DNA from 3 places in the Thermoanaerobacterium thermosaccharolyticum DSM 571 genome. Region 2 is predicted to be linked to each of the others. Evidence: riboswitches for the same ligand, from Rfam matches in the RefSeq annotation. Region 2 holds a riboswitch; each other region holds the start of a gene.
What was found. A riboswitch is a leader RNA that binds a small molecule or an ion and turns the genes downstream of it on or off. The one in region 2 is predicted to bind cyclic di-AMP.

Region 1 (9,405 bases), 480 kb from region 2:
GATAAGATAGTTGGCATTGTGAGCCATGTTCCACACATACTGTCGGCTACCTTGACTAATTTTGTCTACAAGGAAGATGCTGATTCTATAAAGTTTGCTGCTGGTGGCTTTAAAGATACCACAAGGATATCCATGTCTCAAACAGAAATGTGGAAAGATATAATTTTAAATAACAAAGAAGTGATAAAAAATTTGCTTTTAGACTATGAGAATCTATTAAATGAATTTTTGTTTTACTTAGAACACGATGATATACAATCGTTGTGCAAATTTTTAGATTCAGCTAGAGAAATTCGAAAAAGCATTGCTTTTTGATTTCTGTGAAAGGAATGAATATTTTTCTATGGATATAGAAATTACTAAAAAGAGGAATGTAAAAGGGGTTGTAAATGTTCCTGGCGATAAGTCCATATCTCATAGGGCTATAATGTTCGGTTCTATTGCTGAAGGAGAAACCATTGTAAAGGGCTTTTTAAGGAGCGATGATTGTTTTTCAACAATAAACTGTATGAGAAAACTTGGTGTAAATATTAATATAGTAAAAGATGAAGTCTATGTTAAAGGTAATGGTATGTACCTCCATGATAGCCATGATATTTTAGATGCTGGCAATTCCGGTACAACGATGCGACTTTTATCAGGTATTTTAGCTGGTCAGAAATTTACAACCGTTTTAACAGGTGATGAGTCTTTAAGAAAGAGGCCTATGGCTCGAATAATAAAACCATTGAATATGATGGGGGCAGAGATATCTGCGATTGACGACAATTATGCGCCGTTAACTATAAAAGGTAATGTCCTTAAGGGAATCTGTTATAAGACAGAAGTGGCAAGTGCACAAGTAAAATCGTGTATAATGCTTGCCAGCTTATATGCTGATGATGAGACAATAATAGAAGAGCCTCTTTTATCTCGGAATCACAGTGAGCTTATGCTTAATTATTTTGGCGGCAATTTTGAATCTTATGAAAACAAGATTGTGTGCCATCCTGTTGAAAGATTGCATGGCTGTAAAATTTGTGTTCCCGGCGACATATCCTCTGCTGCTTATTTTATAGTAGCTGCAAGTATTTTGCCTCAGTCAGAGATTTTGATAAAGAATGTCAATGTAAATCATACGAGAACAGGAATAATAGATGTTATAAAGAAAATGGGTGGAAATATTGAGATAAAAGATGAAAGGGTTTTAAATAATGAACCTGTTGCAGAAATAATAGTAAAGTCTTCTTGCCTTAAAGGGATTGAGATTGGCGGTGAAATTATACCAAGGCTAATTGATGAGATACCTATTATAGCGGTAGCAGCGTCTTACGCTGAAGGAGAAACAGTTATTAAAGATGCTGAAGAACTTAAAGTGAAAGAAAGCAATCGAATAGATACGATGGTAAGCGAATTAAAAAAGATGGGTGCTGATATCGAAGCTACGAATGACGGCATGATAATTCACGGGAAAGAAACTTTAAATGGCGCACTAGTTGATAGCTACAATGATCATAGGGTTGCTATGTCATTAAGCATTGCTGCGCTAAAAGCTGAAGGCATTACAAAAATAAGAAATGCAGAATGTGTGAATATTTCATTTCCTGATTTTTATAGTGTGCTTAATGTGTTATAATAACAATTGGTGATTTTAATGGGAGAAAACATACTTATAATTGAAGATGAGAAAAAAATTGCGAGATTTTTGCAAATAGAGCTTGAACATGAAGGTTATAATGTTGCAATAGAATACAGCGGCAATGAGGGCTTAAGAAGAGCTTTAGATGAGAATTACGATTTGATTATTTTAGATTTGATGCTCCCTGGTATGGACGGCTTCTCAGTTTTAAAGGAAATACGAAAGAAATCATCGATTCCTGTCATAATTTTAAGCGCTAAAGATGAAATAAAAGACAAGGTAATGGGGCTTGACATAGGTGCGGATGACTATCTGACGAAGCCGTTCTCGATTGAAGAGCTGATGGCAAGGATCAGAAATGCTCTTAGAAAAAATATCAAAGCAAATACTAAAAAAATAAGCTATGATGGAATAACGATGGATTTGTCTACATATGAAGTTTTAAGAGATGGACAAAAAATAGAACTTACCAAAAAAGAGTTTGATCTTCTTAAATATCTTATTATAAATGCTGAAATAGTATTAACGCGTGAAAATATATTAGAAAATGTATGGGGATACAATTATATTGGTGAGACAAACATCGTAGATGTATACATAAGATATTTGCGAAGTAAAATAGACGAGCCGTTTAGCAATAAGTTAATACAAACAATCAGAGGTGTGGGATACTCTCTAAGGAAAGAAAAAAATGAGAATTAGAAATTTTAGATTATCGATAAAATTGAGAATCGCATTGCTTTATGCGATTATATTTTCTTTTATATTGATAGTGTTAAATGCGTCTGTTTTATACGGTCTTAAATACTACCTTATATATCAGGCATTTAGCGATATACAGAATCAATCGGATGTGATAATGGAAAAATTAAAAGAGATTGATGGGGTTGTAGGAAATATTGATAAAGATTTGTTATTTGCATCATCGACTGGTGAAAACATGTATTTTAAAATTACGGATATGCATGGGAATATTGTGTACAGATCGTCATCACATATGATTGATATTCCATATGATAAAAATTTAAATAGCCTTACGAAAATAGAAAGAGATGAAACGCACATTGTATATCTTAATAGAAAATACGTTGAAGGTGGCAGTGTGCTATATGTTCAAGTGGCTGAAAATTTAAAGAGCCAGTACTTTTTTTTGAAACTGTTATTTTTGCTGATGGCTATATCAGATGCCATCGGAGTTTTGGTGTCTTTTTTTGCCGGGTATTTTATAACGGGTAGGGCACTAAAACCTGTAGATTACATGGTCAGGGAAGTTCACACTATCGATGAAAAGAAGCTTAACAAGAGATTGAATGTTAATGGAAACAACGACGAGCTATCAAAGCTTGCTATGACATTTAATAATATGCTAGACAGATTGGAAGACTATTTTAAAAGACAAAATGCATTTATATCTAATGTATCCCATGAACTTAGAACGCCATTGTCTGTTTTAAAAGGCTATATAGAGCTTATAGATAGATGGGGAAAGGACAATAAAGATGTTTTAGAAGAATCTATAAGCGCTCTAAAAAAAGAAGAGCAGGATATGGAAATATTGATCGAAAGGCTTTTAATGTTGGCAAGAGGGGATAATAAAGCGCTGGAGGTTAACAAAAAAAAAATCAATATATATGAATTAATAGAAGAATTGGTTAAAGATGCAAGAATAGTGTACGGTGAGAAAAACATAGAAGTATTTTGCAAAAGAAATTTAGAAGTAAATGCAGACAGGAACCTTATAAAAGAGCTTGTAAGAATAATTCTTGACAATGCATTAAAATATACAGATTTTGATGGCAATATAAAAATTTTTGTGGAAGAAGTAGATAAAAATGTAGCCATAATGATAAAAGATGATGGTATTGGTATACCTCAAGAGGATATTCCTTATATATTCGACAGGTTTTACAGGGTTGACAAGGCTAGAAGCAAAGAAACTGGCGGAATGGGACTTGGGCTATCTATTGCGAAACTTATTGTTGAGTTGCATGGTGGAAAGATAGATGTGAATAGCCAGTTAAATAAAGGATCAGAATTTAAAATTACAATCCCTAATTATCAATGATTGGGGATTGTTTTTTGTCTTAATATTTAATAGTGACATATACCACAATATATGGTATAATAAATGTACATAATAAACTATATATTGGAGGGTATAAAATGTTGAAAAAAGAAACAATGCCAGATAAAGAGATCGATGTAAAAAGCTCATCAAAAAAATACACATGTCCTGACTGTGGAGCACAGCTAGTTCCTGAGAGTGGATGTATTTACTGCCCTTTTTGCGGTTACAGTGAATGCCACTAATTGCCTATATTCCCATCAGTTTAATATGGACACATGGAAGTATTCCCCTTATAATTAAAGTAAAATATGCCGAATCCCCGAAAAGGGGTACGGGGGATCTTTTTTTGGGGTGAATCCATTTTGTGGTAGGGCAGCCCTTTGCCCGAACCCGTCAACTAACCTCGGAGGCAAAAGGGGGATATTTATGTTTAAAAAATGTATTAAGGTAAAGCCTCTCATTGCATCGTTAGCAGCGGCTCTTTTATTTTCTCAGACTGCATTTGCGGCAACATATACTGTCAAGCCTGGTGATAGCCTATATAAAATAGGCTTAAATTATGGGACAACATACAATCAAATAATGAAGCTGAACAATTTATATGATACAGTCATCTATCCGGGACAAGTATTAGTTGTACCTGGCAGTGACAACACATATACGGTTCAAAAAGGCGACAGCTTATACTTAATTGCCATGAAGTATGGTACTACTGTCGATGCTTTAAAATCCGTAAATGGTTTAGCAGGAGATATGATATATCCAGGGCAAGTTTTTGTGATTCCATCATCTGGTACACCATCAACTTCTTCAAGTATAAGAAGTGATGTAAGTGTAAACAGAGGTTCTGTACAAAGAGGTGTGATTTCATACACAAATGATGATTTGGACCTTCTGGCAAGGCTTATAAATGCGGAAGCTGGTGGTGAACCATATCAGGCTAAAGTTGCTGTCGGTGCCGTGATAGTAAATAGGGTAAAAAGCGGTATATTTCCTAACTCCATAAAAGGTGTAATATACCAAGTCGATAGCAATGGCTATTATCAATTTACGCCTGTTGAAAATGGCTTGATAAATGTACCTGCTACACCAGACTCAATAAGTGCTGCAAGGGATGCCTTAAACGGTGTAGAACCTACAAATGGTGCACTTTATTACTTTGACAACAGTAATACTAATCAGTGGCTTTGGTCATTGCCAGTCGCATTAAGAGTAGGCAATATGGTATTTTCTTATGCAAGATAAAAATGATTGCTAATGAGAGGCTAAGAGGAGTAAAATGGATACCGAAAGGTATCCATTTTACTTGCTATAGAGTTTTTGCTTCGTACAAAGTGATAAAACCAAATATTATAAAAATGAACGCTGATATGTAATGCAAAATCTTTGTTGGTAATTTCTTGCCTAAATAAACTCCCAATACGATTCCAATGACATCAGCTATGAAAATTCCTGCAGTAGCACCTAATAAAACAAATATGGGACTTTTGTATGTGGCAGTAAGCGCCAGTGTCGAAAGCTGCGTTTTATCTCCAAATTCCGAAATAAAATATGTACTTATAATCGTGAAAACTGGGCCGTATTTGGATTTTCTGATTTTTTCATGTCCTTCATGGCCATTTTTTAATGTGATTAAGCCAAAAATTAAAAATGATATGGCAGCCAACAGCTTGACGTATTTTATCGGTATGTACTCTGTAATAAATGAGCCAAACAAAACTGCAATACCCATATTTAAAAGGGCAGCGATCAATATGCTTATTAAAACAGTTCTGGCTTTTATAAATGTGGCAAATGCCATAGCCATAAACTGTGACTTGTCGCCCATTTCAGATGCAAAAACAAGAATAAAAGACGATATTAAAGCATTCATCAAATCTGCCTCCTTGTAATTAGTATGCCAAAAAAATAAAACCTATTACATAATATGTGCACCATATTACGTAAAGGTCTCATTCTTTAAGGCAAAGCCAGGTTAGAACCAGCATGTTGACTTTGCCACATATTTATATATGTGAACTACTCCCCTTTACATAGATAGATTATATAATATTTTTAGAAGACATCTACTCCATTATATAATAAGTCAAAAAATTATGTCAATGCATTTTGTTTCCTTTTCTAAATTTTTTCATATTTATTAATTTTATTATGCCTCCGTAAATGAGGGAAAGACCAATTATAGCTGGTATTATAAATGATATTATATTTAGCACATCTGTCTCATCGATTACGGCAATTATCATGGGAATCAGTATTATCAAGCCAATAATTATTTGTATAAAAGGATATTTGCCAACTCCTTTTATGGGTTCAGGAATCCGTCCTGTTCCAATATAATAGCCAGGGTTGTACTGGTTTTCTTCCCACTCTTTTAGGTTATCTAATTCCTTCTCAAATTCATTTTTTTTATTCGACTTATTGTCTTTCATAAATAACACCTCTTAATGGAATGTATTGAAATATTCTAACTTTAGAATTATTATACAACTTTAAATTATGAATTCAATATGAAGCCGGGGGACCAATGAATCATTTAATATTTGATCAGTTTTTAAGACTGATGATGCAAAATCAGAGGTATCTTCAAAAACTTTCCTTGAAAGGTAATTGTTTATATTTACCAATTTCAGATATAATAAAAGATTAGAAACGGACGAAACCAGTAATAATGCATTTAAGCCAATGAATATCAAATTCCATAAATTTTTATGTTTGATTGTCATAAATACTCCTTTCCAGACCATTTAGTCAAAAATTTATTTTAATATTTATCCATACCAGTTATATGCTTAAAATGAGGTAGAGGTCTGATTTCTTGGTGAACATAAATAGTTTTAGAAAATCCCAATAGAATTTGAAAATTAACAGTTGCTGTAGCATCTAAAACAGTATCTAAATCTGAATCTAAAACTACACTGGTAACCTTGCATAAAGGAAAACTTTCATCTTGATTTAAGTTTATCAAAAGATCTTTATATACTATTATCCATAGTGATTGGTTATTTCCATTTGGCACATAATAAAACGATTGGCTATTTTCATTTTGTATATCATTATTACCATAACTTCCATTAGCATTTACCTTGGTACGAGGTGCATTAAGCAAAAAGTCATTCAATCCAGCATTAAGTCCAGATTTTACTTTTGATATAACCATATTTGTTTCAGAAGTCACGTCAGATATCACTAAAAAAATTAAAATACATAACATTATAAATGCACTAATAACGATATATAGCTTACGAACATGCAATTTTTTTTAATCTCCTTTCAAAAAAATTTTTTATTTCAATTGCTATAAACAAATGTAAAATTCGTGGCAAGTAAATACTTTAAAAACATATGATATAAGAATTTGTTAAAATATCTAAGGCACATTAAATCTTAATAAACCGCTGTATGCCGAATGACACGTACAGCGGTTTAAGAGGATGCTTATCTTTTTTAATGGATTAAACGCTTGTTAATTGCTTTAATATATTGATTTTTGGATATTTCTACTGCAATTGCATCTTTTGTACTAACATTTGGAATAGAGTATAAATTAGTGCCAACTTCATAATAATTGGAGAAAATTGTATTATTTATATTTGTTTCGCGAGTTGAAAAGTATTTAATAGTACCAATTTTTTTGTCAATAGAAGTAACATCATCAGATGTGCCAACATAAGTCTCACCATTTAAAATGATAATTTTAGAAAATGCCCAGCTTTTTTCTTCATGATAATTTGAGTTATTTTTTGAGCAACCTGCTGTAAAAGTCAAAGTAAATATTAATATTGCCATTAATACAATTTTTGCTATAAACTTTCTTCTCTTATTCATAATTATATTCTAACCTACTTTTGCTTTTTGTCTGTCTAATTTTCTGGTATCATTATATCATATATTCTACAAAAATTTAGGAATTCCTCTTCAATCTTCATGTTTGGATAAAAATTATTTACAAAAGGATGTTTTTGGTGGTATAATATTATTAGATAAAAGTTCGAGGCTCGAACTAATTTTTTAAGGATATTTGGTTCGGACAATGAACTAATTTGGGAGGTGATAAATTGACGCAGTATAGAAAGGGTACTAATTATCTTATCAAAAATATAAATACGGCAAATGTTTTGGATGTCATTAAAAAAATGCAGCCTATCTCCCGCATTAAAATTTCTAAAGTCCTTAATATGAGCAAGTCTACTGTATCTGGAATAGTAGATGAATTAATCAAGGAGGGGCTTGTAAGTGAAGAAGGGTATGGCAAGACGACATCAGCGGGTCGAAAGCCTATAGAGCTTACTTTTAATCCTAATGCGAAGTTTTCCATAGGTATCGATATAGAATCGACAAATACAATTGGAGTGCTTACAAATTTGGAAGGAAAAATAATAAAAAAGATAAAAAGGCCGACTGGTGTGAAAGATGAAGCTTTTGATAACGCCGTTGACATAATTAGAGAACTATTAGATTGTCAAAAAGAAATAACAGGCATAGGAGTTGGAGCTCCTGGCATAACAAATATAGAAAAAGGAACAGTGTACGCGCCGGGGCTTTCATGGGTTGACTTTAATCTCCTTCCTAAGTTAAAAGAAGTGTTTGACTATGACATATTTATCGACAACAGCGTTAATTACGCAGCATTGGGTGAAAGATGGATCGGTTCATGCAAAGATGTTAACAATTTTGTACTCGTAACAATAGGAAACGGCATTGGTTCTGGAATATACATTAACGGGAAATTAGTAAGGGGTCATAAATACTCAGCAGGAGAAGTTGGTTATATGGCTATAGGTAGAGATATTTTAAACAAAAAGTATTTCTACGAAGATTATGGGTACTTTGAAAGCAAAGCATCGCTTTTAGGTCTTGTCTCGTCGCTAAAAAATTTGTCAAATGGAAAATTTAATACGATGGAAGACTTTATTAATGGATATTTGGCAAAAGATGAAATTTGCATTAGGGCTTTTAACGAATTTATAGAAAATTTGAGCATGGGTTTTACTAATATCATCAGCATATTAAATCCAGAGCTTATAGTAATAGCAGGCGATGTGATAAACTTAGGCATCAACATAGTAGAAAACCTGAAAAGGCTAATTGATAAAATGATCCCGTTTGATGTAAAGATCATATATACAAAGTTAAACGAAGATGCCGCCGCAATAGGCGCATCTGCAGATGTTCTTCTAAAGACAAATTACTTAATATTAATATAAAATGAAAGGATGATTTTTATGAGATTAATAATAACAAATGACTACGATGAGATGAGCAAAACCGCAGCAGAAATCATAAAAGAACAGGTAAACAGAAAAGCGAATTCTGTACTAGGTCTTGCTACTGGTTCTACTCCACTTGGAACTTATAGAGAGTTAATTAAGATGTACAAGAATGGGGAGGTGGATTTTTCCTACGTCATAACATTTAACCTTGATGAATATGTAGGCTTACCTGATGACCATCCTCAAAGTTATCACTACTTCATGTATGAAAATTTGTTTAATCATATAAATATAAAAAAGGAAAATATTCATATTCCAAAGGGAATTTCAGATGATTTTGATAGAGACTGCAGGTTGTACGATGAGGAGATAGAAAAGTTTGGAGAAATTGATCTTCAATTGTTAGGTTTAGGTGTCAATGGGCACATTGGTTTTAATGAGCCTGATGACTATATAAATACAAAGACACATATAGTGGATTTGGCAGAAGAAACAATAAATGCAAA
Region 2 (9,405 bases):
GGTGGAATTGCGTCTGGGAAAAGCACCGTATCATCGATACTTAGAAGTCTTGGGGCATTTATAATTGACGCAGATGTTGTTTCAAGAGAGATTATGATTAAAGGTACTAAAACATATAATATATTAGTTAATGAGTTTGGAAAAGAAATTTTAAGAAAAGATGGAGAAATAGACAGAAAAAAGCTTGGTAACCTTGTGTTTGCTGATAAGCAGAAATTAAATAGACTAAATGAAATAACACATCCGGAAATAATAAGGAGGATAAAAGAAATAATAGAAGAAGAAAGAAAAAATGGTAAAGAGAAAGCTATTATTTTAGATGCGGCTCTTCTCATTGAAATGCGGCTTTTTAATATGGTAGATGAAGTATGGCTTGTAGTAGTAGACAAAAAAACTCAGATAAGAAGGCTTATGAAAAGAGATAATTTGAATTACAATGATGCTTTGAACCGTATTAAAAGCCAGATGTCTATAGAAGACAAAATGAAGTATGCTGACTTTATAATTAATAATTGCAAGGACTTTAATGCTATAAAAAAGCAGGTTGAATTATTGTGGGGACGATTTTCAAAATAGAACATCTGGAGGTATTATATTGAAATTTAAAAAAGTCACAGTAATTATTGTAATAATATTTACCATTTTGACAGTTTATGGCGTTAAAACCAACTGGTTTCTGAAACAGCTATATCCTAAAAAATTCAGCCAGCAGGTATACTTTTATTCAAATCAATATGGCGTTGATCCTTATTTGGTTTTTGCTATGATAAAGGCAGAGAGCAATTTTAATCCTGACATTGTTTCCAGTAAAGGTGCTATAGGCCTTATGCAGGTCATTCCTGAGACAGGAATTTGGGTAGCGAATTACATAGGTATAAAAAATTTTAATGTAAATATGCTGTATAATCCCGATTATAACATAAATATAGGGACGTGGTATCTTAAATATCTTTTAAAACAATTTAATAACAATATCACTTTAGCAGTTGCAGCATATAATGGTGGAAGCGGTAATGTTTCAAATTGGTTGAAGGATAAAAGGTATTCAGAAAATGGTAGCAATTTAAAAAAGGTACCTTTTACAGAGACGGATAAATACATCAAAAAGGTGACTAAATACTACAAGATTTACAAGAGCTTGTATAAATAATTTGAAATGGAATTGTGAGGGGGGTTATATGGATTTTGGTGTTGCGCTTCTTTCTATCATGTTATTTTTCAGCATTGTAGGGAAAAATAACAATGTTGCAGCTGCTATTTCAATGCTTTTGCTTATTAAGCTTATGAATCTAGAAATAATTAATCAATATATATCGAAAAATGGGATAAATCTTGGTATAATAATATTGACAATGGGAGCTCTATCTCCGCTTGCGTTGAATAAGGTATCATTAAGCGATTTTATAAATGCCTCGAAAAGCATTGAAGGCCTTATTACAATTATCGCTGGAATAATTGTAGCTGTATTGGCATCTATAGGTCTTGATACGATGAAGGTAGACACAAATGGTGTCGTTGGTGTTTTGCTAGGCACAGTAATTGGAGTAAGCTTTTTTAAAGGTGCACCGATAGGTCCAATGATAGCTCTCGGCATAACAACTATAATACTTAAGATATTTCGATTATAGAGAGGGAGAATACATATGAAAATGATAAAGTATCTTGAAGATCTTAGGGAAGTTAAGGTGAGTGAAAATAGGGAATTTTTTTCTGCAACACATGAAGAAATAAAGAATGGCGCCACGACAGATGTATATTTTTTAAGAACTCAGGATATTTTAAAACACTTAGGAATCGATGGGAAAGTCGTTACAGCAGAGATATTTGCACGAAAAAATGGAATTTTTGCAGGCTTGCCAGAAGTAAAAAGTGTTTTGAAAGATAAAAATATTGAAGTATGGTCTATAGATGAAGGAGAAACATTTGAACCTAAGGAAACAATCATGAGAATCATTGGACCTTACAATGAATTTGGGACATATGAGACCGTCATATTAGGGATACTTGCAAGCTCTTGTGGGTGGGCAACTGCAGCAAGAGAGTTAAAAGAAGCTATTCCAGATAAACCGCTCCTTTGCTTTGGCGCAAGACACGTACATCCAGCGGTAGCACCTGTTATGGAAAGAGCTGCACTTATAGGTGGGGCAGATGATGCAAGCTGCATACTAGGAGCAAAACTTGCTGGAAAAGAACCGAAAGGGACCGTCCCACATGCAGCATTTCTGATTGCCGGTGATACACTGCCTATAGCAAAAGCATACAGTGAAATAACGCCTGATGATGAGAAAATAACTATCTTAGTTGATACATTTAAGGATGAGATAGAGGAATCATTAAGAGTTGCTGAATATCTTGGTGATAGGTTATACGGAATAAGGTTAGACACACCGTCAGAAAGGGGAGGCGTTACAGCCAGCCTCGTTTATGAACTAAGACAGAGGCTTAATCAAAAAGGATACAATAACGTCAAAATTATTGTGTCTGGCGGGCTTACACCTGAAAGAATAAAAGAACTTGCATTAAGTGGTGCAGATGCATTTGGCGTTGGAAGCTATATATCAGACGCTTCACCAATAGATATGACTATGGATATTAAAGAGGTAGAAGGAGAACCTATTGCTAAAAGAGGCAGAATTCCTGGAAGAATAGAAAATAAAAAATTAAAGAGAATAATATAATCAAGCAAGAAACTTCTTCTTGCTTGATTTAATATAATTTATTTTTTGCCGTAATATAAGTTTATGTAGTCGTATAAAAAAGTATTGACACAAATTAAAAAACATTATATAATGACTATTGTGTTAGCGATGAAGACGCGCGGGGGTGGCGGAATAGGCAGACGCGTACGTTTGAGGGGCGTATGGAGTTATCCGTGCGGGTTCAAGTCCCGCCCTCCGCACCAAAATATGAAAAAGAAATATTTTACATAAAAAATAAGCCATTAAGGCTTTTTTTTTATGTTTATTACCACTTTAGCATTATAAGTGACATAAATATAATAGTTATAATAGTTGTAGATGTTATAAATATGGACGCAAGTTTTACGTTTAAATTTCTCTCATCTGAATATATTACTGCTACTAGTGCTGTTGGCATTATTGAGCCTAGCATTATGGCTTTAATTGTCATTGAAGTTGTGCTGAAGAAAAGTGGCAGTGTAATAAACAATATTATACCAGGTATGTACTTTATAATAAGGCCTTTTACAAGTGATACTATTTCGTCTTTATCTAGATTAAAATCAAGGAAGTATCCGATTACGAAAAGGGCTAAGGTAGTATTTGGCAGTGAAATTTGTTCTACAAGATTAACGATCAAGCCGGGAAATTTGAATCCAGCTATATTCAAAATAAACGAAATAATGTATGTATCAAATGGAATGAAGTACAAGATTTTTTTGAAAACTTTTTTTATATCCAATTTATCATTTTCTGAAAATGCATATGCTATAATATAAGCAATCCCAAAGACGTTAAATGAGTTACCCATGTCAAACATAGCAATGTGTAAAAGTCCATTATTTCCATATATCTGTTGAATAAAAGGAAATGCAAAAAGGCCGATGTTATACCCACATAGTGAAATCATAAGCGTGCCTTTAGTTTCTCTTTTTAAGTTTGTTTTTTTTAAAAATTAAAAATCCCATTAGAAAAGTAATAATGCCTAGGATAAATCCAAAAAATGTTAAAACAAATAAATTGGTGTTTACTTTTGTAGTAAAAAAGACTTTTGCAATGCTGGCAGGTAGAGTTATATATATGATAAAGTTATTTAATACCTTTCCAGTCTCACTCGGTAAAAATTTCATCTTCTTTACTGCATAGCCTAAAAAAATTACTATAATGCTTATTGATATTTTTTGAAGTATGATTATCTGACTCATCTGGATCCCCTTTCTGTGTTGTTAAATAAAATTATACTATATTATAACGATTATTTACATAGATTGTAACAAATTTATTAAATTATTATAAAATATATTAAGGAAATATTAAAAAAATCTTAAAAAATTATTATGAAAACATTGACTTTAGTAATAATGTTTGATAAAATAAAAGAAACTTGTACATATTAGCAATCTTGCCGAATCCTATTTAGGTACGGAGGATTTTTCATGTTTTGGGGTTAATCTGCTATAAGCAGTAGGGATACCTTCTTATTCCGCACCCGTCAACTAACTCCGGAGGCAAAAAGGAAGGAGATTAGCTATGAATAGTCGATTAAGTAAATTAGTTTTTGGTGTATCCGTTTTCGGAATGACACTTGTAGGTTCTTCAATGTTGACGCATGTTTACGCAGACAATCTTGGAACTGGCATTGTGATTGGAAATAGTGTAAATATCAGAAGTGGTGGCAGTTTATCATCAAAAGTAATAACTCAATTAAATTGGAATGACGTTGTCACTGTACTTGGACAGGAAAATGGCTGGTACAATATAAAATTATCTAATGGAACTGTTGGATGGATATATGGGCAATACCTTTCTTTAAGATCATCATCTAGCACAGTGTCTAGAGGGGATGTTGATAGAAGCGTTGTTTTAAGGCTGATAGACTTTGGTAAGAAGTTTTTAGGGACTAAATATGTCTATGGTGGTGAATCACCTTCTGGATTCGATTGTTCTGGATTTACGCAATATGTTTTTAAAAGTGTTGGCGTAAATTTGCCAAGAATGGCCGATGATCAAGCGACGGTTGGCACATATGTAGACAGAGGAAATTTACAGCCTGGTGATTTGGTGTTTTTTAAGACATTAGGTAGCAGCATAATAAATCATGCTGGGATATACATAGGAAATGGAGAATTTATGCATGCCTCATCAGGTGCAGGAAAGGTCATGATCAGTTCACTTAAAGATGACTATTACAGCACTCACTATGCGACAGCCAGAAGAGTCATACAATAAACTAAAGTTTTGTTTAAAGATTGAGAAAAGACACGTTGATGTGTCTTTTTTTAGTGGAATATTTGCGAATTTCTACGCAATCATTTTATTGACTATTGAAGTTTATTAATATATTATTATATATTGTATAAAATTTGCATTTATGTGGAAGGAGATAACCTAAATGGGGTTTGTAAGAGATGATATAAGGAACGTAGCTATAATAGCACATGTAGATCATGGCAAAACTACATTAGTAGACGGCATGCTAAAGCAGAGCGGCATCTTTAGGCAAAATGAAAAAGTTGAAGAGAGAGTAATGGACTCAAATGAGCTTGAAAGAGAAAGAGGAATTACTATTCTTTCAAAAAATACTGCCATTAGGTACAATGGTGTAAAGATAAATATAGTTGATACGCCTGGGCATGCAGATTTTGGCGGTGAGGTAGAACGGGTACTAAAAATGGTTGACGGTGTATTATTACTTGTAGATGCTTTTGAAGGACCAATGCCTCAGACCAGATTTGTATTGAGCAAAGCTTTAGAGCTTAATTTAAAGCCTATTGTAGTTGTAAATAAAATCGATAGGCCAGATGCTAGACCTGAAGAGGTAATTGACGAAGTGCTTGATTTATTTATAGAGCTTGGTGCCGATGATGATCAAATTGATTTTCCTGTTGTATACGCATCTGCTAGGGAAGGGGTTGCTAAGTTAAATTTGAAAGATGAGTCAGTGGATTTGCGCCCACTTTTTGATACAATTTTAAAGGAAATTCCGGCACCAGAAGGCAATATAGATGACCCACTGCAACTTATTGTTACGACACTTGATTATGACGATTATATTGGAAGAATCGCTATTGGAAAAGTTGTAAGAGGCAAAATCGTATCAGGTGAAAATGTCGCCATATGTAAAAGAGATGGATCTGTACAAAATGTAAAACTGAGTAATTTATACCAATATGAAGGCTTAAAAAGGGTTCAAGTTGAGGATGCCTTGCTGGGTGATATAGTGGCTGTATCAGGTATAAGCGATATAGAAATAGGTGAAACTATAGCGGATCCTGAAAAACCTGAGCCGGTTGATTTTGTCGAAATAGAAGAACCTACAATTTCAATGACTTTTGGAGTAAATACTAGTCCCTTTGCAGGAAGAGAAGGCAAGTATGTTACATCTAGACACCTTAGAGAAAGGCTATTTAGAGAGCTTGAAACAAATGTTGCATTAAGGGTTGAAGAAACTGAAACGACAGAAGCATTTAAGGTATCTGGACGTGGTGAGCTACATCTATCCATTTTGATAGAAACCATGAGAAGAGAAGGTTATGAGCTGCAAGTATCTAAACCTACTGTTATTATAAAAGAGATAAATGGCGTCAAGCATGAGCCTATAGAGCTTGTGACGATTGATATACCTGAGGACTTTATGGGAGTAGTTATGGAGAAGATGGGCTCTAGAAAAGGGGAGCTTATGGACATGCATACATTAAAACCAGGCACATTAAGGCTTAAATTTAAAATACCAACAAGAGGCCTCATAGGGTATCGCTCTGAATTTCTTACAGATACAAAAGGAAATGGGATAATGACGTCTGTCATATATGATTATGAACCATATAAAGGTGATATACCCACAAGGTCTAGAGGTTCTCTAGTGGCTTTTGAAGCTGGTACAACAACGACGTATGGACTTTACAATGCGCAGGAAAGAGGAACTCTTTTTGTAGGACCTGGTGTTGAAGTGTATGAAGGTATGATAGTTGGTGAAAATTCTAGAAGTGAGGATATAGATGTCAATGTATGCAAGAAAAAGCATGTTACTAATTTACGTTCCGCAACTGCAGATGAGGCATTAAGACTTTCACCGATTAGAGAAATGTCTCTTGAAGAGGCTTTGGAGTTTATCGCCAACGATGAACTTGTAGAGGTTACGCCTAAAAGCATAAGGCTTAGAAAGAAAATATTGAGCGCACAACAAAGGTATAAAAATGCCAAATATAAGCAGTAAATAATAAAAGGGTTGTCACATAACGTGCATGACCCTTTTTTATTTTGATAAATCATCTATGATTTTATTTATATAGTTTACTGTTTCATCATATGGTGGTACGCCACTGTATTTTTCTACTGCTGCTTCCCCAGCATTGTAAGCTGCCAAAGCCAGAGTTGTATTGTTGTATTTATTAAGAAGTTGACTTAACAACTTTGTTCCTCCATCAATATTTTCTCCAGGATCAAAGGGATTGTCTATTCCTAAATATTGAGCAGTCGATGGCATTAACTGCATAAGACCCATTGCACCAGCATTTGATACAGCATACGGATTGTAATTTGATTCGGTTTTTATGACAGCATTTATCAATTCTGGACTAACTCCATATTTCTTTGAAGCTTCATTAATGTAATCAGCTATATTAGCAATTGATGTTTTGTTTACATTAACTGGTTTTACATCTGCTGACTTATTTGCTTCAGTTATATAATTATTTGTATTTACAGAGCCTTCACTTATTAAGTCGTTTAAAATATCCTGAAATGAATTATTCTGGTTTGTGAGGTTTATATTTACAGGTAACCGTGATTGGATTTCATTAAATTTACTTTCAATCAATGAATTAATATAATCCAATTCAAAAACCTCCTTTTTTATATATATTTCGACATGAATTAAAAAAATCCTTTAACTATTAAAAAATGAGAAAATAGTCCTAAGAAATATTTTAAAGTAGTTTAAAAAGGAATTTATGCATTTATGTAGAATATATTTTATAGGTGATTATGGTGTATGCAAAAGAAGAAAACAAGAAAAATGTTAAAATTAGCTTAAAAAAAGCTGTTCTTTTATTATTTTTATCAATATTTGTTTCTGTGTTAATAGGTTTTTTAATAACACAGTTTTTGATAAGACCTTACTTATCTAAAATAAGCAGCAGCACTAAGTACAGTTATTCTCTAAAAATGCCTCAATTAAATTATTATCTTGTTAAAATAGGAGAATACGACAATGAAAGGGATGCAGACTACAATTTAAATTTGCTTATCATGAAAGGAATTTATGGGGAATCAATAAAAAGCAATGATAAATATATTTTAAGCGTAGGATATTTTATTGATAAAGATGAAGCCAATAATTTAAGTTTAAAACTTAATAAAAGTGGTATCATATCGTCTGTTGTTATAAACAATGGTCCTATTTATGAAATATCTTACGAGGAAAATTCAAAAGATGATGTAAAGACTGCATTAGATAATATAAACAGCTTTTATAATAATCTATCGCATTTATCCGAGCTGTCATATAAAATAGCTTTTGGAATTGCCAGTGAAAAAGATATAGATGAGACAGAGTTGTACTTTAAAAAATACAGTGAAGTGCCTTATAATATAAGAAGTGATAATAATTTAAAAAAAATTGTAGAGAGTACAATGGCTATTAATGGTCATATTTTAAACAATTTTAAAGATATTAAAACTTCATTTGAGCTTAATGATGGAAATGCTTATGGCTTAACACAGAAGCTGTTTATTGATTCTATAATGGAATATTATAGTAAGATGAGTTCTTTGAAATAGGGGAGTGTAGCATGAAGCTTGCGGAAGTAAGAGAAATATTAAAAGCAGAAGTTCTTTGCGGACATGAGAGATTGTCAGAAGAAGTTAATACTGCTTGCGGTGCAGACCTTATGAGTGATGTCTTAGCTTCTAAAGATGAGAAATCATTGCTGCTAACGGGACTTACAAATGTACAAGTTGTAAGGACAGCAGAAGTATTAGGTGATATCATATGTATTGTGTTTGTAAGGGGCAAAGAACCTGGACGTGAGATTTTGGAAATGGCTGATTCTGCTTCAATTGTCATTATGAAAACTGATTATCCTCTTTTTATTGCATGTGGCCTTTTATACAAAAATGGACTTAATTGTGGGAGTGATTCTTAATCGTGAAGCCATATATAATGGATTTTGATGTTAAAGCAAGAGATTTTTCATCTGCAGGGGAATCGTCAAGTACATTTAGAAAGACTTTACTGATGCTTTCTGTACCATCAGATATTGTAAGAAGGGCTTCGATAGCAGCTTATGAAGCGGAGATGAATATCGTTATTCATTCATATGGTGGTAAAATGCATTTTGAAATATATTCAGATAAAATAGTTATTATAGCGGAAGATACTGGGCCAGGCATAAAAGATTTAGAACTTGCGATGACAGAAGGATATTCTACGGCTCCAAAGGAGGTAATAGAGATGGGATTTGGAGCAGGAATGGGTTTACCTAATATGAAAAGAAATGCTGATGTAATGGATATTGTCAATCATGATGAGAATGGTACCAAAATCGTCATGACAATTAATATTTAAGGTGGTTGTTTGTAATGTATTTTCATTCCGTAACTCTTGATAAAGATAGATGTAAAGGATGTACAAACTGTATAAAAAGATGCCCAACAGAGGCAATACGTGTAAGAGATGGTAAAGCGAAAATAATTAAGGAAAAGTGTATTGACTGCGGTGAATGTG
Region 3 (5,576 bases), 810 kb from region 2:
AACCAATACTGCCGTCATGTTTGTATGATGCAAAACGTAAAAGTTAGCGGTCTTTACACCTCTGTCTACTGTATTTAAATTTGTCACTATAGCTTGCTGTATACTTTTAGCTAATTTTCCTCCAGAAATACTTCCAGGATATGAATAAGTTTCTGTTCCTTTTGCAGTAGAATCTTTAAAACTGTTACAATGGATTGATATAAAATAATCTGCTTTGTTTTTATTGGCAATGTCACACCTCTCGCTAAGTCCCAATGTAATATCTTTATCTCTTGTCAAGATTATATCTACATTATTTGCCTCTAAGATGTCTCTCAATTTAAGAGATACACTTAAGTTTATATCCTTTTCAAAAAATCCATTTCCAACAGCACCGCTATCAAGCCCTCCGTGTCCGGGATCTACAACAATCAGCAATTAAAACCCTCCTTTCACTTTAAATATTTACTTCTTCTATAATATGTTTTTGGATAAAAAAATTTATATATTGATTGCATAAAAAAATCGGATATACACTTTTGGTATATTCCGATCTATATGTTTTATAAATTTTAGTTTTACGCCACAATTATCATCTTTTGATAGTTTTGAATTATATTAAAGACTCTCTCTTCTTCCTCTATCACTCTATTATTTTCGTAGTCAAATGCGTAGCATGCTCCATTTATAACTTTCGTCTGCAGTGCACCACTTGCACTTTTATTCCCTTTAAGATGCGGCGCGTCCAATATGCCTAATTTTATCGCTAACGATAAGGTATGAGGATCTGACAGCGGATCGCTGCACAATGTATTAAGCTCTCTTATACCATTAAGTATCACTTTTGCATCGTTTATAAGTTCCTCTTTCCTCTTTAAAACATCTAAATCTTGAGTAAAATCGAACATGCCAGATAAGGTATTTTTTATTACAGCTTTTACAATCTTTACACTTTCTATTATATCATCTGGCGTTGCAGCATGATGGGCTTCACAAAAACCTACAACATGATATATATGAGGTTTTATAGCCATGGAGAGATATGCACTTGAAGCAAGTTGCCCTTTCGCCTCAAAAAGATCCTGCGGCATGCTTGCAAGCCCTGCCCTAGCCTGTCTAAACACTCTAAAGTTATCGTCCTGAAGGCTTTCAACAAGCTCTATAGATGCCAACATCTTAGCAAGATCCATTTTAGGCGATGTAGCTGGTGGAACATTAAACATAAACTGTGCTATATAGTTTTTAACACCCATTTTTTTAGCATTATATGCTGCAAGATAGCTTGCCGCCACATAAATGGCATCATGTGCATCCCTAAGTCCCCAGTGATGTGCTTCATTGACTTCTACAGGTATATTTCTGTCGGCATGCCACTTCATCAGCTTTTGGTTCTCTCTTATAGATTCTTCAACCTGTCTAGGTCCCCTGCTATCTAATACATTGTACCAGCAAAGGGGTATAGCAGCCCATGCATTGTTTATCGTATCCTTTAGCATTTTAGCCATTTTAAAAACGTCATTTGTCCCACTGTAGCATCTAAGCAATGGATAATTTCCACGCCTTGATTCATCGTAAAGTTTTTTAAATTCTTCTTCTGACCTTATTGGCACACCTCCTGCACCATCAAGTGCAGTATTATACTTTTTATCAAAAAAGTGCTCCTGTGTATTTTGATCAGGTGCTATTGATATCACATCGAGAACTTTTTCTGACGCAATCTTTTTTATGCCGGCAAGTGTATCCTTGTACGACGGCAGGCCAAAGTGATGTCTTATTACAGGATAAGGATAATTTCTTTCAATTCTATCAACTATATCCTGCCCATACTCCACTTCATCGGCTAAGACTTTTTGTCCTTTCAAATACGAAATTGTAAATTCATCACCTGAAGTTCCGTCAAAAACTTCCTCAAAAATACCTGATTCTTTGGCAACTATGCAATTTGGTTCCGTACCGCCAAATATCCATCTAATGCCATTAAGATTGTATTCTTTTATCCTGCTTTTAAGAACATCTAATATGGATTTAAGTGAATCAGGAGTCAATCTATAACTTATTCCAACTATGTCAGGTTTTCTTAACCGTATAATTTCTACAAGTTTATCAATTGGCGTTGCAGGGCCTAAAAACTGAATATCAAATCCTTCGCTCTCTGCAAGCCGTAAAAATTTATAAACGCCAGCAACGTGAACGTCATTCTCAATCGAAGCAGCTATAATTAATCTTTTCATGCGACAGTGCTCTCCTCCTTTACACCTTCTACTATTTCTTTTATTTCTGCTGCACTTTTGCCATCCAATCCTAGCTTTACTACCGTCCGCCCTATCTTCCAGTAATTTTTTTCATGCATACATGATGCCAAATGAATTATAGAATCAATAGTATGTGTCGAAACCCCTAACTGCCTTCCAATTGAAGAAATTGGGACTAAGCTCATGGGAACATCTTCAAAAATGTACCTGCAGTCTAGTGTCCTTGGTGCTAGTAATCCTTTGTATGCATCTGTATTTTGGATTGCCTCATATAAATTATCTGAAACAACACCATACGTATCTTTTAACCAATCTAACGCTGTAATTGCATTTACGCCCAATGCATGTGCTACTGCAACCCTTTCTCTATCCATTCTTTCCAATATCTTTGCAACTGATGGAGATATACCTTCCAAATAATATTGAAAGCTTCCCTCTGTAGTCTCTATTCGTGCAGAATTTAATAGTATAGGTGCCGGATGAAAAATAGAACCTATATTATTTAAACTTGTCTCTAAAACATTTTCAGCTGGAACTATCTGTGTATAAGCCAATTTCAGCAAATCAACGACGTAATTTGTCTTCCATGATGGTATAGATGCTAATGATACGACATCTTTTATTCTAAAAATTTTCCCTCTGCCATCATTCGATCTACAAGCATATATAAATGTATCTGTCTCGCTTATGACTACATTTAAATCACTTCTGGCCCTTATAATATTGTAAAACTCAATTGCTCCAAAAGTTCTTCCAGGATTTAAAACAATTATTTGCCCACTTTTTAGATATGGAAGCATTTCATATGCAACATCACTATGACCCGATGCTGGAATAGTTACCATGATTATATCTGTATCTCTTATTGCATCTTCTATGCTATCAGTAATCATATTTAGTTTAGCAAATCCGCTGACTGCCCCTTCAAGATATATGCCCCCATTATTTAAGATAGGAATCAATTTTTCGCGAGTTCTGTTGTAAAGATTAACCGTAAATCCCATTAGTGAAAGGTGTGCTGCCATTGCCTGACCGCCGTTACCAGCTCCAATGACAGAAAATGATGGTAAGTTCATCCATAAAGCCTCCTTCTATTTTTGGGTATTAAAAAAGCCATAGAGAAAATCTACAGCTTGAACCCGGTTCTAATAGAAGGCAACAACAAAACCGAATCTATCCATGCTATTTCCTCCTCTTTCAACGCTTACGAGGTTAGCTGACGGGTTAGGGTTGAAAGATAACCCTTCCATATTAAATGGATTCACCCCTGAAATTGGTTTTCCCGCTTCTTACGAATTCAGCGTTATAGCATATTATTAAACTAATTACATTATACCATATCAAAATCTCATTTGCAAATATATTAAAAAAATGTAAATTTTGTAACAAAACTGTGTCTATAAAATATGCAACTCTTTAAAAAGAGGAATTGAAATTTATAAGATATTTGTTTAAAATTAAACTAGTCTAAAAAATGGGAGGATATTAAACATGAAAATATTTGACATTAGCAGAAATGATGATTGTATCTGTGGTAGCGGGAAAAAATATAAAAAGTGTTGTATGAATAACATCGAAGAAATAAAAAAAACTTTGACAAATTCCTTGTCTAATGAGGTTAATCTTTTTTCAGATGATGTTGAGTTTATTAAAATCGTAAGTATACTTTATGGAGCAAATCTATCTGAAAAGAATAAATCTTTTAAAGCTGATAAAATTGTCAAATTGATTTTAGAGACATTCGAAACAGAAGACAATTATACAAATGATGATTACATACAATTTCTTAGAAAAATGACCAGAAATATAGCTGAAGATAAAAGATTAAAAAAAGTAAGAGTACCTGGCGACCTTTTAAAGGATATTGAAATAGGAAATGAATTAGATGTAGATAATCTCTTAAAAGAGATTGTAGAAGAAAATTTAGTTGAAGAAATTCTTTTAAGTATTGCTTTTGAGTTGCAAAATTTTAATTTTAATGAAAAAGAAATAAAGGATCTTTTTCTTTTAATACGGATATCTATATTAGATGAATATAATACATTAGTAAAAGTGGCAATAGGAGCTACTATGATTGAGATAGCTAAGGCTCTGGAAGAAATACACGCTATAAATGGTACTAAGACTATGGATAAAATCTATGACATAGCTTCGAAGTATCCATCATTCAATGAATATCTAAGCAGTAAAATGTTTGATACTATTACAAATGATTTGGCTTATGTTTTAGATGAGCGCATAGATATTCCTTTTTTCATAGTATATCTGTTTTTGCTTAAATTCTATCATAGAATTTTATCATCATTTTTATTTGACTTTAAGACACCCACTGAATTTTACGATTCATTATTTGATGAGGTATTACAAAACTTACTTTATAAAGAGCTAATTATTTATGAAAAAGCTTTAAAGACTATCCTCACGAGCTTAGAATTAAAATCTGAAAGTATAAATGACGAGAAGGTAAAAATGTCTTTTGAAAATGTTCTGTCACTTTTAAGTCTGCCTATTAATCATTGGAATATGGAAATATTTGAACAAATAATGAAAGTAAATATTTTAAGAACTTTGAATAATTTGCCTGCAAAAGTAGAGGGCATAGACAAAGAAGTAAAATTACAAGACTTAATTTCGGATGAAATCTTAGATGAATACATAGTTTACTTAAAGAAAAATGGTTTAGAACAAATAGTGGATCTATTTAAAAAAATTTACGGTGATTTAAAAAATACGATGAGTAAAATAAGCAGTGATATTCTGGCCAACTTAGATATAAAATTTTAGCGCTTCAACTCATTTGTATTAAAAAATATAATGAAAGTATATTAATCATGACCATCTGTTTTACAGGTGGTCATGATTTTAATTAATTTAATAATGATTTTCATTTTTTATTTTTACATGAACTTTTTCACATATGCCTCTATTCTTTCATCATCCCAATTGGTCGTTTCTTTTAATCCTTTCTTAATGACTTCTAAATATTCTTCTGATGGAGCTTGTTTTTTATCTCTCCAGCGTCCAGTTATCGTTTTAATTTCAATTCCATCTTTTTCAACAAGTTCTAAAATAAGGTTATACCAACCGCCTTCTTGTCTTTGGATTTCATAAAACTGCTCTTCTGTTATCTTCCACAGTCTAATGACTGAATAGTACTCGGGATTTTCTTCTTTCTCGTCAAATAAGAAAGCTACACCTTTATTTTCCCATCGTGGAGAACATCTTGCAAAATAAAGCCTGTAAAGGAACATATATCCAGCCCATATCTATTGGTTCTGTTTTATCTCTGCATCCTCTATATTCTTTGCCTCTATATTCTCCACCTTTTATGTATATAAGAAACCT

Region 1: linked by a shared signal. The riboswitch ahead of TTHE_RS08080 (cell wall hydrolase) and the one ahead of TTHE_RS05490 (C40 family peptidase) in region 2 are both predicted to bind cyclic di-AMP.
Region 3: linked by a shared signal. The riboswitch ahead of TTHE_RS01630 (NAD/NADP octopine/nopaline dehydrogenase family protein) and the one ahead of TTHE_RS05490 (C40 family peptidase) in region 2 are both predicted to bind cyclic di-AMP.

Annotation. Positions count from the first base shown of each region.
Region 1 covers NC_014410.1:1,614,482-1,623,886, reverse strand. Annotated here, with positions in the region: gene TTHE_RS08100 (prephenate dehydrogenase) at 1-315, shown strand, start outside; gene aroA (3-phosphoshikimate 1-carboxyvinyltransferase) at 344-1,615, shown strand; gene TTHE_RS08090 (response regulator transcription factor) at 1,634-2,320, shown strand; gene TTHE_RS08085 (sensor histidine kinase) at 2,310-3,683, shown strand; gene TTHE_RS14390 (hypothetical protein) at 3,782-3,928, shown strand; cyclic di-AMP (ydaO/yuaA leader) riboswitch at 3,986-4,113, shown strand; gene TTHE_RS08080 (cell wall hydrolase) at 4,113-4,931, shown strand; gene TTHE_RS08075 (TMEM165/GDT1 family protein) at 4,996-5,559, opposite strand; gene TTHE_RS08070 (hypothetical protein) at 5,786-6,118, opposite strand; gene TTHE_RS08060 (hypothetical protein) at 6,451-6,876, opposite strand; gene TTHE_RS08055 (hypothetical protein) at 7,134-7,514, opposite strand; gene TTHE_RS08050 (ROK family transcriptional regulator) at 7,745-8,893, shown strand; gene nagB (glucosamine-6-phosphate deaminase) at 8,912-9,405, shown strand, end outside.
Region 2 covers NC_014410.1:1,131,125-1,140,529, forward strand. Annotated here, with positions in the region: gene coaE (dephospho-CoA kinase) at 1-576, shown strand, start outside; gene TTHE_RS05465 (lytic transglycosylase domain-containing protein) at 596-1,150, shown strand; gene TTHE_RS05470 (DUF441 domain-containing protein) at 1,179-1,628, shown strand; gene TTHE_RS05475 (nicotinate phosphoribosyltransferase) at 1,644-2,678, shown strand; tRNA gene TTHE_RS05480 (tRNA-Leu) at 2,818-2,902, shown strand; gene TTHE_RS05485 (AEC family transporter) at 2,965-3,588, opposite strand; gene TTHE_RS14570 (AEC family transporter) at 3,599-3,883, opposite strand; cyclic di-AMP (ydaO/yuaA leader) riboswitch at 4,072-4,203, shown strand; gene TTHE_RS05490 (C40 family peptidase) at 4,209-4,907, shown strand; gene typA (translational GTPase TypA) at 5,071-6,894, shown strand; gene TTHE_RS05500 (lytic transglycosylase domain-containing protein) at 6,934-7,515, opposite strand; gene TTHE_RS05505 (SPOR domain-containing protein) at 7,665-8,459, shown strand; gene TTHE_RS05510 (DRTGG domain-containing protein) at 8,471-8,824, shown strand; gene TTHE_RS05515 (ATP-binding protein) at 8,842-9,246, shown strand; gene TTHE_RS05520 ([Fe-Fe] hydrogenase large subunit C-terminal domain-containing protein) at 9,261-9,405, shown strand, end outside.
Region 3 covers NC_014410.1:319,155-324,730, reverse strand. Annotated here, with positions in the region: gene TTHE_RS01640 (N-acetylmuramoyl-L-alanine amidase family protein) at 1-417, opposite strand, end outside; gene TTHE_RS01635 (cobalamin B12-binding domain-containing protein) at 558-2,210, opposite strand; gene TTHE_RS01630 (NAD/NADP octopine/nopaline dehydrogenase family protein) at 2,207-3,307, opposite strand; cyclic di-AMP (ydaO/yuaA leader) riboswitch at 3,419-3,544, opposite strand; gene TTHE_RS01625 (SEC-C domain-containing protein) at 3,723-5,015, shown strand; gene TTHE_RS01620 (hypothetical protein) at 5,129-5,482, opposite strand; gene TTHE_RS01615 (hypothetical protein) at 5,430-5,576, opposite strand, start outside.